DNA from 3 places in the Streptomyces sp. NBC_01012 genome. Region 1 is predicted to be linked to each of the others. Evidence: riboswitches for the same ligand, from Rfam matches in the RefSeq annotation. Region 1 holds a riboswitch; each other region holds the start of a gene.

Region 1 (6,029 bases):
CACGGCGTCGGACGGACGGCCGCCAGGGGCGCGCGCCGTCGCGGCTGCGACCAGCTCGTCAAGACCGGCGGCCAGGCCGGGAACGGCGCGGGAAGGCGCCGGGACGTCCTCGTTCAGATGCTGGTAGATGACCTGGGCGGCGGTGTCCCCGCTGTGGGGCTTGCCGCCGGTCAGCATCTCGTAGAGCACGACACCGCAGGCGTACACATCGGACCTGGTGTCGGCCGTGCCCTGCTCGATCTGCTCCGGCGCGAGATACGAGACCGTGCCGAGCAGCGAGCCGGTGGTGTCCGTGGAGGTGCCCACCGCGCGCACGAGCCCGAAGTCGGCGACCTTCACCCGGCCGTCGTCCCCGATCAGGACGTTCTCCGGCTTCATGTCGCGGTGGACGAAGCCCGCGCGGTGCGCGGCCCCGAGAGCCGCCAGTACCGGTTCGAGGATGTCCAGCGCGGCCCGGGGCTGGAGCGCCCCGCGCTCGCGCAGGACATCGCGCAGGGTGCACCCGGCGACGTACTCCATCGCCAGGTAGACGTACGCGCCCTGGGCGCCCTGGTCGAAGACGGCCACCACATTGGGGTGGGCGAGCCGGGCGACGGACTTGGCCTCGCGGATGAAGCGCTCGACGAACGCCGCGTCGGTCGCCAGCGCCGGATGCATCACCTTGAGGGCGAGCACCCGGTCGAGCCGGGTGTCCATGGCCCGGTAGACCGTGGCCATGCCACCGACGGCGATGCGTGCGTCGATCCGGTAGCGGCCGTCGAGCAGCTGCCCGACGAGGGGGTCCTGGAGGGTCGTGTCCACGGTGCGAGTCTACGAGCTGCCACGGACACGACGGGATGGGCCAGGTGTTCCGGGGACCGTTCCGGTGCCGAGCCGTGACAGGGACATGTGCATGTTGTGACGGGAGGGAGCCGCGGCTGCCCGGACCTCAGAACGCCGGGCGCTCCGGATCCAGCACCGCGCGGCCCGCCACGGGTGAGGACGCCTCGGCGAAATGACGGCGCGGGATGCGTCCCGCCCGGTACGCCAGGCGCCCGCCGTCCACCGCGTGCCGCATCGCCGCCGCCATCAGCTCGGGCTCCTGCGCCCGGGTCACCGCCGACGCGAGCATCACGGCGGCACAGCCCAGCTCCATCGCCAGCGCCGCGTCCGATGCGGTGCCCGCGCCGGCGTCCAGGATCACCGGGACCCCGGCCTGCTCGACGATCAGCTGGAAGTTGTGCGGATTGCGGATGCCGAGCCCGGAGCCGATGGGGGAGCCCAGCGGCATGATCGCCGCGCACCCCACGTCCTCGAGCTTGCGGGCCAGGACCGGGTCGTCATTGGTGTACGGCAGGACCGTGAAGCCGTCGTCGACCAGGATCTCGGCGGCGTCCAGCAGCTCGACGGGGTCGGGCAGCAGGGTCCGCTCGTCGGCCACGACCTCCAGCTTGATCCAGTCGGTGCCCAGCGCCTCCCTGGCCAGCCGGGCGGTGAGCACGGCCTCGCCCGCCGTGAAGCAGCCCGCCGTGTTCGGCAGGACCTGGATGGAGAGGCGTTCCAGGACGGAGAGCACGGAGCCCTGCACGGTCGGGTCGAGCCGGCGCATCGCCACGGTGGTCAGCTCGGTGCCCGAGGCGATCAGGGAGCGCTCCAGCACATCGAGGCTGGGCGCCCCGCCCGTTCCCATGATCAGCCGGGACGAGAACGCGGTGGGCCCCAGGGTGAAGAGATCGTCGGACATGGTCAGCCTCCCTGGACCGCGGTGAGGACCTCGACGCGGTCGCCGTCGGCGAGCGTGGTGGCGGACCACTGTCCACGCGGGACGACGGCCTCGTTGACCGCGGCGGCGACCCCGGAGGGCGCGGTGGTCAGCGCCCCGACCAGGGTGTCCAGCGCGGTGCCCACGGGGACGGCGCGGTCTTCCCCGTTGACGGACACGGACACGGATGCGGATGTGGAGGCGGACACGGATGCGGGACCGGTGGCGGGCACGGGCTGTGTCATACGGGCTGCTCCTGCGACGCGTGGGCGGTGTCTTCGGGGGAACGTGGCCTGGCGTCCGCGGCGAAGCGGCGCGGCGAGAAGGGGCGGCCGAGCTCGGGCAGCTCGCTCGTGGTCAGCACCTCGGCCATCACCTCGCCCGTGACGGGGGTCAGCAGCACCCCGTTGCGGTGGTGCCCGGTGGCGAGGTGCAGACCGGGCAGCGCGGTGGGGCCCAGCAGCGGCGCGTTGTCGGGCGATGCGGGGCGCAGACCGGCCCGGGTCTCGGTCAGCGGGAGCTCGGTGATGCCGGGCACCAGCTCATGGGCGTCCCGCAGCAGCTCGTACACCCCGCCGGCGGTGACCGTGGTGTCCCAGCCCAGCTCCTCGGTGGTCGCACCGACCACCAGCTCGCCGTTGGCACGCGGGACCAGATAGACATGGCTGCCGCGTACGACGGCCCGCACGGTCCTGCTCAGGAAGGGGGCGTACGCGGGCGGCACGGTCAGCCGCAGCACCTGCCCCTTGACCGGGCGTACGGGCGGCACGACCGACTCGGGCAGCCCTTCCAGCCGGCCGCTGAGGCTGCCGCCCGCGAGCACCACCTGGCCTGCGGCGAGCCGCGTACCGTCCGCAAGGACGACGCCCGTCGCCCTGCCGTCCGTGACGGAGAGCCGCTGGACCCAGGCGCGGCGGAAGTCCACCCCCGCCCGCTCGCACGCGGTCAGCAGGGCCGAAGCCAGCCGCCTGGGGTCCACCTGGTGGTCGCCGTCGACCCGCAGCCCGCCGCGAACGCCGGGGGCGAGCATCGGCTCCAGCCGGCGGCACTCACGGCCGCTCAGCCACTCGGACTCCAGCCCGGATCGCTGCTGCAGCGCGTGCAGCTCCCGCAGATGCGCCCGGTCGTCGGAGTCCAGCGCGACGGACAGGGTGCCGCAGGCACGGAAGCCGGTCTCCTGCCCGCTCGCCTCCTCCAGCTCGGCGACGAACGCCGGATAGCGCGCCGCGGAGGCCACGTTGAGGCCGAGCAGCGTCTGCTCGCCGTAGTGGAGTTCGGTGACGGCCGCGAGCATCCCGGCCGCGACCCGGGCCGCGCCGCCGCCCGGTCCCGGATCGGCCAGCGTGGTGCTCAGACCCTGCTGGGCGGACCGCCAGGCGGTCACCAGACCGATGATGCCGCCCCCGACGACCAGGACGTCGGAGCTGCTCGTGGAGATACGCATGGGCGTCCAGCCCCTCCCTTCGCCGGCATGACCCGGATCAGGTTCGTACGGTCGGAGGCCGGTCAGCCTCCCTCTCAGCCCGGTACGTCCGGGCTCCCGCGAGTCTCTTACGGTGGCCAGCCTAGACCCCGCCCCCGACAGCCGGACACGGGCCCGGGAACCGGCGCCCCTTCAGGTCATTAGGGTGGACGGGTGAGCGAGCAGACACCGGAACCGGCACCGGGACAGCCGGCGCGCGCCGTCGTGATCGTGGGCGCCGGCATGGCCGGTGTGCAGACGGCCGTGGCCCTGCGCGAACAGGGCTTCACGGGCCGGGTCACCGTGATCGGCGCGGAACCGCACCAGCCGTACGACAGGCCGCCGCTCTCCAAGGCGATCCTGCTCGGCGAGGCGGAGCACTCCGCCTTCGACATCGACTTCGAGGCCCTGGACATCACCCTGCGCCTGGGGCTCCATGTGACCGGCCTGCGCGCCGGCGCGCACGAGGTGGACACCCTGGAAGGCCCCGTCCCCTACGACGCGCTGGTCATCGCCACCGGCGCGGAACCCGTCGCACTGCCCGGTTCCGACGGCGTGCCCGGTGTCCATCTGCTGCGCACCCTCGACGACGCCGCGCGGCTGCGGCCCATCCTCGACCAACAGCACGACGTGGTCGTCGTCGGAGCGGGCTGGATCGGCGCCGAGTTCGCCACGGCGGCCCGCGCCGCCGGCTGCGTGGTCACCGTCGTGGAGGCCGCGGACCGTCCCCTGGCGGGCACGCTGCCCGCCGAGGTCGCCGCGCCGATGACCCGCTGGTACGCCGAGAGCGGAGCCGATCTCCTCACCGGCGCCCGGGTCGCCCGCGTCGGACAGGGCGCCGTCCATCTGTCGGACGGCCGGGTGATCCCCGCGGGGGCGGTGGTCGTCGGCATCGGCGCCCGGCCCGCCACCGGGTGGCTCGCGGGCTCGGGCATCGAGCTCGGCCCGGACGGCTCGGTCGTCGCGGACAGCTCGCTGCGCGCCTCGCTGCCCGATGTCCACGCGGTGGGCGACTGCGCCTCCTTCCCTTCCGCCCGCTACGGCGAGCGGCTGCTGGTCCATCACTGGGACAACGCCCTTCAGGGGCCCAGGACGGTCGCCGCCGCCCTCGCGAGCGGTGAGGCGGGCACGTACGACCCGGTGCCCTACTTCTGGTCCGAGCAGTTCGGCCGCTTCGTGCAGTACGCCGGCCATCACGCCGGAGCCGACACGCTGCTGTGGCGGGGCGACCCGGCCGAGGCGTCCTGGACGGTGCTCTGGCTGCGGCAGGGGGTGCTGGTCGCCGTACTGGCCGTCAGCAGGCCCCGTGACCTGACACAGGGGCGCAAGCTCGTCGAAGCGGGGGCGCGCATCGATCCGGCGCGGGCCGCGGACTCCTCCGTACCGCTGAAATCCACGGTGCGGAACGCCTGAGGGCACCGACCACCCGCCTCGTACGCCCTGCCCGGCTACCGACTGTCGGTCCGGGATGGCACGCTTGTCCTTGTGACCGAGATTGACGCAAAGATCGATGCTCTCGTCCCCGCCTGGCTCCACCTTCCCGACATCGCGGAAATGCTCGATGTCGAGGTGACGCGCGTACGGCAGCTGGTCAAGGAAGGCCAGCTGATCGCCGTGCGACGTGGTGAGAACCGGACGCTCCAGGTGCCTGCCGCCTTCATCGACGGCACCAGGGTGGTCAAGGGTCTCGCAGGGACCCTGACGCTCCTGAGGGACGACGGCTACAACGACGAAGAGATGCTGGACTGGCTCTTCACCCCCGACCCGAGCCTGCCCGGCACCCCGGCGCAGGCCCTGAGTGAGAATCGCGGTACGGAGGTGAAGCGCCGGGCCCAGGCGCTCGCCGTCTGACCGGACAACCGTGAGGCGGGGTGCGGGCCGTGACACACACGGCCCGCACCCCGCTGTCATGGGGCTTCCGGCACATCCGAAGTGATCCGGCCGATCCGGCCGATCCAACGACGCACCGAACTACGCACCGACGGGGGATTTCACCATGTCCACGCTCCGTGACCGGCTTTCCGACGCCCGGCTCTATCTGTGCACCGACGCCCGCAAGAGGCAGGGTGACCTCCCGGAGTTCCTCGACGCCGCGCTGTCCGGCGGGGTGGACATCGTGCAGCTGCGGGACAAGGGCATGGAGGCGGCCGAGGAGCTCGAACACCTCGCGGTCCTCGCCGACGCAGCCAAGCGCCACGGAGCGCTTCTCGCCGTGAACGACCGTGCCGATGTGGCCCATGCCATCGGCTCCGACGTGCTGCACCTCGGGCAGGGCGATCTGCCGGTGCCCGCGGCCCGCGCCGTCGTCGGCGACGACGTGGTGATCGGCCGCTCCACCCACGCCGAGGCCGAGGTCGACGCCGCCGTCGCCCAGCCGGGCGTCGACTACTTCTGCACGGGCCCCTGCTGGCCCACCCCCACCAAGCCCGGCAGGCACGCCCCGGGCCTCGGCCTCGTGCGCTACGCCGCCTCGCTCGGCACGACCCGGCCCTGGTTCGCCATCGGCGGGATCGACGCCGGGAATCTCGACGAGGTGCTGGACGCCGGCGCACGTCGCGTCGTCGTCGTGCGGGCGATCACCGAGGCGCGGGATCCGGCCGAGGCAGCCGCCTCGCTCGCGCGGCGCATCCGGGCGCGCGCGGCCTGACCCGGGGCGCCGCGGAGGTGTCCGAGGGGTGGACACGACCCCCCGCATTCCGGTCAATTCGGTCCCTGTGGTTGGGGTACCGCCGGGCCCTGGTTAACCTCCCAGTATGGCCCTAGGTACACCTTCCACCAGGACAGATCACGCACGGACCGTGCGTGAGCTGCTCGCGTCCGGCGAGA
Region 2 (6,029 bases), 3.9 Mb from region 1:
CAGGTCCAGCAGCTGGGCGGTCTGCCGGTAGATCTCCACCTCCAGCGTGGAGTAGGACGGGCCACCGAGGATCTGGACGACACCGAAGGAGGTGAAGGTGAAGAGGAACACCATCAGAGCCGCCGCGGCGACGGCGGGCGCCAGCGCGGGCAGCGTCACTCGCCGCCAGGCGGCGATGCGGCCGGCCCCGAGCACCCGGGCGGCCTCCTCCTGGCGGGGGTCGAGCTGGGACCACAGGCCGCCGACGGTCCGTACGACGACCGCGTAGTTGAAGAACACATGGGCGAGCAGGATGGCCCACACGGTCGTGTCGAGCCTGACGCCCCAGAGCTCGTCGAGGAACCCGCCGCGTCCCAGCAGCGCCAGGAACGCCGTACCCACGACGACGGTCGGCAGGACGAACGGCACGGTCACGACGGCCCGCAGGAGCTGTTTGCCGGGGAACTCGAAGCGGGCGAACACATAGGCGCCCGGCAGTGCGATCAGCAGGGTGAGCACGGTCGACGCGAGGGCCTGCCAGGTGGTGAACCAGAGGACGTCGAGGATGTCGGACCGGCCCAGCACCGCGCCGATCCGGCCGAACTGCCAGTCGCCTCCGGACTTCAGCCCCCGGCCGACGATCGAGACGACCGGGTAGGCGAAGAACAGGCCGAAGAACGCGACGGGCACGGCCATGAGGCCGAGCCGCACCGCGTTCCCGCGTGCGTTCCCGCGCCCCGCGTTTCCCCGGCGAGCGGGCCGCGCGGCTACTTCACGACGAGCGAGGACCATGACTGGACCCACTGCTCACGGTTCTTGGCGATCTTCTCGGGGGACACGGTCGCCGGCTTGTCGACGGTCGCTCCGAACTCCGTGAAGAGCTTCGGCAGCTTCGCGTCCTTCACCACCGGGTTCACGAACATGTTCAGCGGCATGTCCTCCTGGAAACGCTTGCTGATCAGGAAGTCCAGCAGCGCCTTTCCGCCCGCCTCGTTCTTCGCGCCGTCCAGCAGACCGGCGAACTCGATCTGGCGGAAGCAGGTGCCGGTGGCGACGCCGGTCGGGGCCTCGGTCGGCTTCGGATCGGCGTACTCCACCTCGACGGGCGGGCTGGAGGCGTACGAGACGACGAGCGGCCGGTCGGCCTTGGCCTTCTTGCCGCCTGCGGAGCCGGAGAACTCCTCGTTGTAGGCCTGCTCCCAGCCGTCGACGACCTTGACGCCGTTGCTCTTCAGCTTCTTCCAGTAGTCCTGGTAGCCGCTCTCACCCTGGGTGGCGACCGTGCCGAGGAGGAAGGCGAGTCCGGGCGACGACGTCGCGGCGTTCTCGGTGACCAGCAGGTTCTTGTACGCGGGCTTCAGCAGGTCGCCGAAGGTCTTCGGCGGGTCGAGCTTCTTGTCGTCGAAGTACTTCTTGTCGTAGTTGACGCAGATGTCGCCGGTGTCGACGGGCGTGACGCGGTGCTTGTCCGCGTCGAGCTGGGTGCCGGTGTCGACCCGGTCGAGGCCCTTCGCCTCGTACGGCGTGAAGAGGTCGTTGTCCAGGGCGCGGGAGAGCAGGGTGTTGTCGGCGCCGAAGAACACATCGCCGCGCGGGGAGCCCTTGGTCAGGATCTCCTGGTTGAGCGCCGCACCGGCGTCCCCGCTCTTGAGCACCTTGACCGTGTAACCGGTCTCCTTCGTGAACGCCTTCAGGACGGCGTCCGAGGCGTTGAACGAGTCATGGCTGACGAGCGTGACGGTCCTGGAGCCGGCCCCCGTGTCGCCGGAGGCCTTGCCGTCGGAGCCGCCGCAGCCCGCTAGTGTGCTGACGCCGAGGGCGGCGGCGAGCGCCGTCGCCGCGTACTTCGTCGTGGTGTTCATGGTGTTTTCCTCCTGGAGGTGACCAGGAAGAGACGCGGCCCCGCCCGCTCGGTGAGCGGGCAGGGCGCAACAGCTTGAGTAAGGTCCGAACTTCCTACCCGGAATGACCCGGGCGAGGTTCAGAGGGTCTGCGGCCGACCTGTACTCGGTGCCGCACTCTCAGCGCTGTGGCGCTCCCCTGTCGGAATATGAAGTTGATTTCCGGGCCAGGCTACACCGGCCGGATCACGCCGGACCGGCCGGATCACGTACGCCCGGACCGCCTCAGCGCTCGGCCGCCGCCAGCTGCCCGCAGGCCCCGTCGATCTCCTGGCCGCGGGTGTCGCGGACGGTGACCGGCACACCATGGGCGGCGATGGCCTCCACGAACGCCTTCTCGTCCTCGGGCCGTGACGCGGTCCACTTGGAGCCCGGGGTCGGGTTCAGCGGGATGAGGTTGACGTGCACCCGCTTGCCCTTGAGCAGCCGGCCGAGCCGGTCGCCGCGCCAGGCCTGGTCGTTGATGTCGCGGATCAGCGCGTACTCGATGGAGATACGGCGGCCGGACTTCTCCGAGTACTCCCACGCGGCGTCCAGGACCTCGCGGACCTTCCAGCGGGTGTTCACGGGCACCAGGGTGTCGCGCAGCTCGTCGTCCGGGGCGTGCAGGGAGACCGCGAGACGGCACTTGAAGCCCTCGTCGGCGAAGCGCAGCATCGCCGGGACCAGGCCCACCGTGGACACGGTGATCCCGCGCTGCGAGAGCCCCAGGCCGTCCGGCTCGGGGTCCGTCAGCCGGCGGATGGCCCCAACCACGCGCTTGTAGTTGGCCAGCGGCTCGCCCATGCCCATGAAGACGATGTTGGACAGCCGCGCGGGGCCGCCGGGTACCTCGCCGTCGCGCAGGGCGCGCATGCCGTCCACGATCTGGTGCACGATCTCGGCCGTCGACAGGTTGCGGTCGAGTCCCGCCTGCCCGGTCGCGCAGAACGGGCAGTTCATCCCGCAGCCCGCCTGGGACGAGATGCACATGGTCACCCGGTCCGGATACCGCATGAGGACGGACTCGACGAGCGTGCCGTCGTGCAGCTTCCACAGCGTCTTACGGGTGGTGTCGTCGTCGCAGCTGATGTGGCGCATCACCGACATCAGGTCGGGGAACATCGCCTCGGCGAGCTTGTCCCGCGACGCCGCCGGAATGTTGGTCCACTCCGCCGGGTCGTGGGCGTACCGCGTGAAGTAGTGCTGTGACAGCTGCTTGGCACGGAAGGGCTTCTCGCCGGTCGCGGCGACTGCTTCCTTGCGCTCGTCGGGTGTGAGGTCGGCGAGGTGCCGCGGCGGCCGCTTGGCTCCACGGGGCGCGACAAACTGGAGTTCTCCGGGCTTAGGCATGGTTCTTCCAGTGTCGCAGACGTACGAGTAAGTCCGACCGGCCCCGAGGACCCGCCCCGAGGACCGGCCGAGCGGGCAGGCCCCTCAGGGCGTGATCAGCCGGATCCGACGAACAGCACGAGCAGCAGCCATACGACCGGGGCGCTCGGCAGGAGCGAGTCGAGCCGGTCCATGATGCCGCCGTGGCCGGGCAGCAGCGTGCCCATGTCCTTGATCCCGAGGTCCCGCTTGATCATGGACTCGCCGAGGTCCCCCAGCGTGGCGCTGGCGGCGACGGCGAGGCCCATCAGCAGACCCTGCCACCAGCTCCCGTCGTCGATCAGGAACTCCATGCACAGGGCGCCGGCGACCATCGCGAAGGTGACCGCGCCGATCAGGCCCTCGCGGGTCTTCCCGGGGCTGATGCGGGGTGCCAGCTTGTGCGTACCGAAGCGCCAGCCGACGGCGTACGCGCCGGTGTCGCTGACCACGGTCAGCAGGAGGAAGGTCAGCACCCGCCAGGCGCCGTCGTGCGCGGTGAGCATCATCGCGACGAACGTGGCCAGGAACGGGACGTAGAACACGGCGAAGACACCCGCCGTGACGTCCTTGAGGTAGCCCTCCGGGGGCTCCGTCATCCGCCAGACGAGCACCGCGAGGGCCGTGAGCGCCATCGCGACCCAGGCCCCTTCGGCCTCCCGTACATAGCCGGCGACCACCATCGCGGCGCCACCGACGGCGAGGGGCACCAGCGGGGCGTTGATGCCCTTGCGCTCCTTGAGCCGGGAGGTGAGCTCCCAGAGCCCGACCACCACCGCCAGCACGATCACACCGACGAAGACGGCCTTGACGATGAAGAGGGAGCCGACGACCAGAGCGCCGAGGCCGACACCGACCCCTATGGCGGCGCGCAGATCACGCCCCGCACGCTTCTTGGGCGGCGGGGTGGACGGCGGCGGGGTGGACATGGGCTCCTGCGGCTTCTCGTCACGGAACAGGGGGCCGCTGATGCGCGCGGCGTCCCCCCTCCGGTCGTCGCGGTCGTCAGCGTCTCTACCTGCGTCGGGAGCGTCCGGCACGATGGGCATGGGCCGAGTCTGCTGGGCGCCGTGCACATCGTAGGCAGGACCCGCCGGAGCGCGCCCCATCTCGGGTGCGGCCCCGTAGCCGGGTCCCTGCGGGGCGCCCCAGGAAGAGTCGTTCATCAGACTTCGAGCAGCTCGGCTTCCTTGTGCTTGAGCAGCTCGTCCACCTGCGCGACGTACTTCGCGGTGGTGTCGTCGAGCTCCTTCTCCGCACGGCGGACCTCGTCCTCGCCGGACTCCTTGTCCTTGACGAGCTTGTCGAGCGACTCCTTGGCCTTGCGGCGGACGGAGCGGATCGAGATCTTGGAGTCCTCGGCCTTGTTCTTGGCGACCTTGATGTACTCCTTGCGACGGTCCTGCGTGAGCTCCGGGAACGTCACACGGATGATGTTGCCGTCGTTGCTCGGGTTGACTCCGAGGTCGGAGTCACGGATCGCCTGCTCGATGTTGCGCAGAGCGGTCTTGTCGAACGGGGTCACCACCGCCATGCGCGGCTCGGGAACCGAGAACGAGGCGAGCTGGTTGATCGGGGTCAGCGCGCCGTAGTAGTCGGCGACGATCTTGTTGAACATCGCCGGGTGCGCACGGCCGGTACGGATCGCGGCGAAGTCCTCTTTCGCGACCACGACGGCCTTCTCCATCTTCTCCTCGGCCTCGAGGAGGATTTCTTCGATCACCACGTGCTCCTGCGTGTCTTGAGCGGACCCGGCATCGTCGGGTCCTGCGGATCCTGCGTCGCGTCCTCACCTGCACGGTGTCCGACCGGCAGGCCGTTGTCCATCTTCTGGGCCGTCAGACCCGGGTGCTCCGGTCGCTCACCAGTGTGCCGATCTTCTCACCCTTGACCGCGCGGGCGATATTGCCCTCCAGGGTCAGTTCGAAGACGAGGATGGGGAGCTGGTTGTCACGGCAGAGCGTGATGGCGGTGGCATCGGCGACCTTGAGGTCCCTGGCGATCACCTCGCCGTACTCCAGGGCGTCGAACTTCACCGCGTCGGGGTTGGCCTTCGGGTCGGAGTCGTAGACCCCGTCCACGCCGTTCTTCCCCATCAACAGCGCCTCGGCGTCGATCTCCAGGGCGCGCTGGGCCGCGGTCGTGTCGGTGGAGAAGTACGGCATCCCCATGCCGGCACCGAAGATCACGACGCGCCCCTTCTCCATGTGCCGCACGGCGCGGAGCGGGATGTACGGCTCCGCGACCTGACCCATGGTGATGGCGGTCTGGACGCGTGAGTCGATGCCTTCCTTCTCCAGGAAGTCCTGCAGCGCCAGGCAGTTCATGACGGTGCCGAGCATGCCCATGTAGTCGGACCGCGCCCGGTCCATGCCGCGCTGCTGGAGCTCGGCGCCACGGAAGAAGTTACCGCCGCCGATGACGACCGCGATCTCCGCTCCGTCGCGTACGACCGCGGCGATCTCGCGGGCGATGGCGTGCACGACGTCGGGGTCGACTCCGAGGCCTCCGCCACCGGCGAAGGCCTCGCCGGACAGCTTGAGCATGAAACGGCCTGAAATCGTACCGTTGTCGCGCTTGTGGTCACCCTGTGTGGCGTCCGCGCCCTTGTTCATGGAGATTCTCCTCGTGCACATACGAAGAAGGCCATTGCCGTCGGGTCTGCTGTCCCTCGCGGCAATGGCCTCCTCGTCAGATCTGCGGTCGTCCGGCTGAGTGCGGCCGTCGACTGCACCAGACCCTATCGGGTCCACCGTTGTTCGCGGACGGACTCAGATGCCGACCTTGATACGCGTGAAG
Region 3 (6,029 bases), 2.1 Mb from region 1:
GACGCGCATCTCGGCGAGCGTCCGGTGGAACTCGTGCCAGGCCCAGGCGTAGGCCTCGTCCAGATCGAGCTCGGCACCCGTGTTGTGGCGGGCGGCGTGCAGATAGCGCTCCCGGCCGACGGCGTCCGGGGTGTCCGCCGCCGCGGGGGCGTAGGTGTCGCGCAGCCAGTCGCGGAACTCGGAGACCGCGGCGGTGGCCCGGAGCTCTGCGGCGTCGAGCTCGATGCGCATCCGGTCGGTGCCGCCCGCGACGAAGCCCGCGAACCATCCGGCACCGCCGCCACCTTGCTGCCGGTCGGCCTCCCCGGTCCAGTCGGTGAGCTGGCCGATGATCCCGGCAGCCTGCCGTGGGGCGGCGAGCAGACCGCGGGACATCCCTTCGGTGAGGGTGGCCCGGTATCCGTCGAGCGCGCCGGGGAGATTGCGCAGCCGCCCCGCGACCGCCGCCCAGTCCTCGTCGGTGGCCGTGGGCATGAGGGTGAAGATCGTCCGTATCTGGTCGACGTGCGCGCCCACGGTGCGCAGTTGCCGGAAGTTCTCGCCGGTGTCGTGCATCGCGAGCTCGGCGGTGAGGCGTTCACGCAGCAGCCGGGCGCAGGCCTGTTCAGCGGGATCGTCCGGTACAGGCGCGGCGTCGAGTGCGGCGAGACTGTGGCGGGAGACATCGGCGAGCGCCTCGAAGCCCTCGGGCGAGAGGTCCGGCTGCCGGTCGTCGCCCCGGTCGAGGCCCAGCCAGGCGGACGTCATGGGGTTGTGCGCGGCCACCTGATCGAGGTGGCTGTCGGCGATGCTGCGCGGGGTGACCGATTCGATGGGCATGGGGACATCCTGACGCGCCGCAGGTCCCCGCGCCGGGCTCTCGGACAGCCGGCCGTCCGGAACCCAGGGAACCGGACCACGCCCGTGGGCGGCGCCCTCCGGGAGGCGCTGTTCCGGAGGGGCTTCGTCCGCCCCACCGGAACAGCGCCTGCTCCGCAGGGTGTCAGTCGGCCAGCGGGAGGTACACCCGGTTGCCCCTGGCCGCGAACTCCTGGGACTTCTCCGCCATACCGGCGAGCGCCTCCGCGTCGAACTCGGTGTCGACGACCGTGGGTCCGACGCCGTGCTCCCGCCGGATGTCGTGGGAGATCTTCATCGAGCAGAACTTCGGCCCGCACATCGAGCAGAAGTGTGCCGTCTTCGCCGGCTCGGCCGGCAGCGTCTCGTCATGGAACTCCCGTGCGGTGTCGGGGTCGAGCGCCAGGTTGAACTGGTCCTCCCAGCGGAACTCGAACCGCGCGTCCGACAGCGCGTCGTCCCACTCCTGCGCCCCGGGATGCCCCTTGGCGAGGTCCGCGGCATGGGCGGCGATCTTGTACGTGATGACACCCGTCTTCACGTCGTCGCGGTCGGGCAGCCCCAGGTGCTCCTTGGGCGTGACGTAGCAGAGCATCGCAGTCCCCCACCAGGCGATCATCGCCGCGCCGATGCCCGAGGTGATGTGGTCGTACGCGGGCGCGACGTCCGTGGTGAGGGGGCCCAGGGTGTAGAACGGGGCCTCCTCGCAGATCTCCTGCTGGAGGTCGATGTTCTCCTTGATCTTGTGCATCGGGACATGCCCGGGGCCCTCGATCATCGTCTGCACACCGAACCGCTTGGCGACGGTGTTGAGTTCACCGAGCGTCCGGAGCTCGGCGAACTGCGCCTCGTCGTTGGCGTCGGCGATGGAGCCGGGGCGCAGCCCGTCACCCAGCGAGTACGTCACGTCGTACGCCGCGAGGATCTCGCAGAGCTCCTCGAAGTGTTCGTAGAGGAACGACTCCTTGTGGTGGGCCAGGCACCACGCCGCCATGATGGATCCGCCGCGCGAGACGATTCCGGTCTTGCGGCGGGCCGTCAGCGGGACGTACGGCAGCCGGACGCCGGCGTGCACCGTCATGTAGTCGACGCCCTGTTCGGCCTGCTCGACGACGGTGTCCTTGTAGATCTCCCAGGTCAGCTCCTCGGCCCGGCCGTCGACCTTCTCGAGCGCCTGGTAGAGGGGGACCGTGCCGATCGGCACGGGGGAGTTGCGCAGGACCCACTCGCGGGTGGTGTGGATGTTGCGGCCGGTGGAGAGGTCCATGACCGTGTCGGCGCCCCACGTGGTGGCCCAGGTCATCTTGTCCACCTCCTCCTCGATGGAGGAGGTGACCGCGGAGTTGCCGATGTTGGCGTTGACCTTCACCAGGAAGCGCTTGCCGATGATCATCGGCTCGATCTCCGGGTGGTTGACGTTGGCGGGCAGGACGGCCCGGCCCGCCGCGATCTCCTCCCGCACGACCTCGGGTTCGACGTTCTCCCGGATCGCCACGTACTCCATCTCCGGGGTGATCTCCCCCCGGCGGGCGTACGCGAGCTGGGTGACGGGACCGCCGTCCCGGCTGCGGCGCGGCTGCCGCGGGCGCCCGGGGAAGACCGCGTCGAGATTGCGCAGGCCGCCCCTCGGGGAGGTGTGCTTGAGCCCGTCGTCCTCGGGGCGCACGGGGCGGCCCGCGTACTCCGCGGTGTCCCCGCGGGCGGTGATCCAGTGCTGTCGCAGCGGGGCGAGCCCCCGGCGTACATCGGTGTCCGTGGTGGGGTCGGTGTACGGCCCCGACGTGTCGTACAGCGTCACGTCCTTGCCGTTGGTGAGGTGCACCTGGCGGACCGGCACCCGGAGATCCGGGCGTGAGCCCTGGATGTATCCCTTGTGCCAGCCGATGGACTTCCCGGCCTCGTCGTTCTGCGCGTTCCGCTTCGAGGCAGGCGTGCGTGCGTCCGCTGTGGTCATGAGACCTACTCCCTACGCCGGCATTACCCGGTAACAGGTTCGGCGGTCGGCGCAGCGTGTCCCGTATGGATATACGGAGGTCAGCGCCCTCTCAGCCCGGTGCTCCGAGCTCCCGCGTGTACAAATGCGTCCCCACGCTAACCCTCGTTCTGGCGCGCTGGCCAGAGGGCCTCCCCGGTTCTTGGGATGATCGCCGGGTGACGTCCCCTCCGAGTGCCCCCGAACCCCACGGCCCCGCATCAGGCAGCACCCAGAGCCATGCGCATGGCCACACCCACAGCCACGGCCCCGCAGCGCCGGTGTCCAAGCACCTTCGCAAGGTCATCGCGGCTGTACTGATCCCCTTCGCCGCCGCGGTCGTCGTCGGCCTCGTGGCCTTCTGGCCCGGCGGTGCGCCGGCCCATGAACGCACGGGTGTCGGCTTCGACCGGCAGACCCAGGACGGGCGGGTCACGAAGGTCGTGTCGGTCAACTGCGCGGATGTCAACGCCTCGCAGGTGCCGGCGACCGGCGACACGTCCACCGCGGCCGGTCAGGAAGCGGTCAACGAGCAGACCGGGAAGTGCAAGAAGGCCACGGTCGAGGTGACCAGCGGTAAGGACAAGGGCCGTACGTTCGTCGAGGTCGTCCAGCCCGACGCCCCGCGACAACTGCGCGAGGGCCAGGGGGTGGTCGTGGCGTACGCTCCCGACGCGCCCCGGGACCTGCAGTATTCGGTGACCGACGTGGACCGCGCGTTCCCGATGGCTCTGCTCGCCGGGATCTTCGCCCTCGCGGTGATCGTGGTGGGCAGACTGCGCGGACTCATGGCGCTGGTCGCGCTCGCCGTCTCCTTCGCCGTGCTGACCCTGTTCATCCTGCCGGCGATCCTCCAGGGCTCCAATCCCCTGGTCGTCGCGGTGATCGGGGCGAGCGCCATCATGCTGATCGCCCTCTACACCTGCCACGGACTGACGGCCCGCACCTCCGTGGCCGTCCTCGGCACACTCATCTCGCTGGTGCTGATCGGGCTGCTGGGCTCGCTCTTCATCGGCTGGGCCGTCCTGTCCGGGAACACGGACGACAACACCGGTCTGATCCATGGGCTCTACCCGGACATCGACATGAGCGGCCTGCTGCTCGCCGGTGTGATCATCGGCTCGCTCGGTGTGCTCGACGATGTGACCGTGACCCAGACGTCGGCGGTCTGGGAGCTGCACCAGGCCGATCCGGCCATGGGCGCGCGCGGCCTCTACCGGGCGGGTATCCGGATCGGGCGCGACCACATCGCCTCGGTCGTCAACACACTCGTACTCGCCTACGCCGGCGCGGCTCTTCCGCTGCTGCTGCTGTTCTCCATCGCGCAGAGCAGCGTCGGCACGGTGGCCAACAGCGAGCTGGTCGCCGAGGAGATCGTCCGTACCCTGGTCGGATCGATCGGGCTGGTCGCCTCGGTACCGGTGACGACGGCGCTCGCTGCCCTGGTGGTCTCCGCGGACCGCACGGGGCTCGGCGCGGGAGCCGGAGCTCCTGCACCCGCGCGGACCGGGAGGGGACGGCGCCGCAAGGCGTGAGCCGGACCTTCCTGTTTCAGCCGGCGTTCTGCTCCTTGGCGAGGATGCGGCCCAGCGCCTCTTCCAGATTGCCGTCGAAGTCACCCAGCGTGTGCTCCTGCCCCAGCGGCACCAGCTTGTCCGTACGGTCGAGAAATGCCACAAGAGGTGCCGTGCCGGCCCTGAAGAGCGCACGGTCCGCACCGACCTGAAGGCGGATGTGTACATCCGACAGCCCTTCGGGCTCGGTCGGGCCGATGTGCACATCGCCGTCGCCGCTGGGGCTGTTGAGACCGTCGAGCAGTAGCTCACGGCCGAATGCCCAGGTGACGGGGGCGTCACCCGGCAGGTGGAAGGTCATCCGGATCGCGTACGGATCACTGACCTCGTACCGGAGCTCCACCGGAATACGGAAGGAGAGCTCCTCGGAGACGAGGAAGCTCATCATGACCTCTGCTTGAACCGACTCGCGCATCGTTCAACCCCGCAGTAGATGAAACTGGCCAGGAATGATCCCCCATGGCCCTATTGACGCCATCGTGGTGCACGCGATAGCAGATCACAAGGAGTGATTTTTCAGATACTGATAGAGAACACGAACGAGCGCAAGAGAGTCGTCACTTCGCAGCGTAGTTGTTCGACTGCGGGGCGCAACCGTTCTTCCTGATGCAGGGGGAGAGATACAGCCATGGCCGCCACGGCGGAACCGACAGTGATCGGAATGGCCGCGCAGACCGTCCCCAAGGCGTACTCCTGCCGCTCGATGACGGGCTCCGTACGCTTCATCGTCCGCAGCCGGTGCAGCAGCGCCTGACGGTCCCTCACGGAGTAACGGGTCAGCGGCCGGACTGGGTGCCGGTCCAGATGATCCTCACGCGCACGCTCGTCCAGCTGCCCGAGGAGGCACTGACCGAGGGCGTGGGCATGGCCCGTCTCACGGAACGAGGCCCATTCGTGCACCGCGGAGACGGCCGGAGTCTCGGCGACAGCGATTATCTCGATCTCGCCGTCCTTGTAGAGGGCGCAGTACACGGGGGCGCCGATGACATCGGCCCAGTGCGCGAGCGACTCGACGATCACACCGGGACGCGGCGTCGCAGGGCCTCCGCCCAGGCGCTCGGCCGCCGCTCCGAACAGGAAGACGCCGTTCTCCCTGCGGAGATACCCCTCATGGGTCAGGGTCCGCAGCAGGTGGTAGGCGGTGGGGAGAGGAAGCCCCGCCTCCCGGGCGAGCTGCTTGGCCGGCGCTCCGTCCCGATGGGTGCCCACAGCCTCCATAAGTCTCAACGCCCGCTGAACCGAACCGATCAACGTCGGGACAGCGGTACTCGATGCCGTGGTCACAGGTCACCCCCAGGCATGGTGACGGGCTTTCAGCCCTCCCGCGGGGGCCGCCCCCACGGGCCCGCCGCGAGCCTGGGGTCCGGAGACCGGACGGTCGCACAAACCACTGGGCAGGGTGGTGACGGACCGTCGTTTCCCAGCTGGCGGCAGCGGTACGCCACTGTATCGGCACGGTCAGTCACGAGTGAGGTTTCGACCGTGACTTAGCTCAGCTGGGCTAATCGTCGAATCCCCGGTCCCTGCCGGCCGCTCTACCAGCCGCGGCCCGACGAGGACATGAACTTCCGCACGACGAAGACCAGGGCGCCCACCAGCACGACGAGCACCAGCACCTTGAACAGCAGACTGATGACGAACCCGAC

What was found. A riboswitch is a leader RNA that binds a small molecule or an ion and turns the genes downstream of it on or off. The one in region 1 is predicted to bind thiamine pyrophosphate.
Region 2: another riboswitch for thiamine pyrophosphate. It lies ahead of OG623_RS08615 (thiamine ABC transporter substrate binding subunit); the one in region 1 lies ahead of thiO (glycine oxidase ThiO).
Region 3: another riboswitch for thiamine pyrophosphate. It lies ahead of thiC (phosphomethylpyrimidine synthase ThiC); the one in region 1 lies ahead of thiO (glycine oxidase ThiO).

What each region holds. Positions count from the first base shown of each region.
Region 1 covers NZ_CP108688.1:5,910,211-5,916,239, forward strand. Annotated here, with positions in the region: gene pknB (Stk1 family PASTA domain-containing Ser/Thr kinase) at 1-801, opposite strand, end outside; gene OG623_RS26590 (thiazole synthase) at 929-1,723, opposite strand; gene thiS (sulfur carrier protein ThiS) at 1,726-1,986, opposite strand; gene thiO (glycine oxidase ThiO) at 1,983-3,185, opposite strand; TPP riboswitch at 3,183-3,295, opposite strand; gene OG623_RS26605 (NAD(P)/FAD-dependent oxidoreductase) at 3,378-4,616, shown strand; gene OG623_RS26610 (Rv2175c family DNA-binding protein) at 4,689-5,054, shown strand; gene thiE (thiamine phosphate synthase) at 5,200-5,850, shown strand; gene metF (methylenetetrahydrofolate reductase [NAD(P)H]) at 5,957-6,029, shown strand, end outside.
Region 2 covers NZ_CP108688.1:2,003,329-2,009,357, forward strand. Annotated here, with positions in the region: gene OG623_RS08610 (ABC transporter permease) at 1-675, opposite strand, end outside; gene OG623_RS08615 (thiamine ABC transporter substrate binding subunit) at 747-1,841, opposite strand; TPP riboswitch at 1,915-2,031, opposite strand; gene rlmN (23S rRNA (adenine(2503)-C(2))-methyltransferase RlmN) at 2,106-3,212, opposite strand; gene OG623_RS08625 (phosphatidate cytidylyltransferase) at 3,308-4,396, opposite strand; gene frr (ribosome recycling factor) at 4,396-4,953, opposite strand; gene pyrH (UMP kinase) at 5,069-5,845, opposite strand; gene tsf (translation elongation factor Ts) at 6,002-6,029, opposite strand, start outside.
Region 3 covers NZ_CP108688.1:3,785,626-3,791,654, forward strand. Annotated here, with positions in the region: gene OG623_RS17090 (DUF885 domain-containing protein) at 1-819, opposite strand, end outside; gene thiC (phosphomethylpyrimidine synthase ThiC) at 983-2,791, opposite strand; TPP riboswitch at 2,784-2,917, opposite strand; gene OG623_RS17100 (YibE/F family protein) at 2,989-4,344, shown strand; gene OG623_RS17105 (SsgA family sporulation/cell division regulator) at 4,361-4,798, opposite strand; gene OG623_RS17110 (IclR family transcriptional regulator) at 4,900-5,667, opposite strand; gene OG623_RS17115 (DUF5326 family protein) at 5,919-6,029, opposite strand, start outside.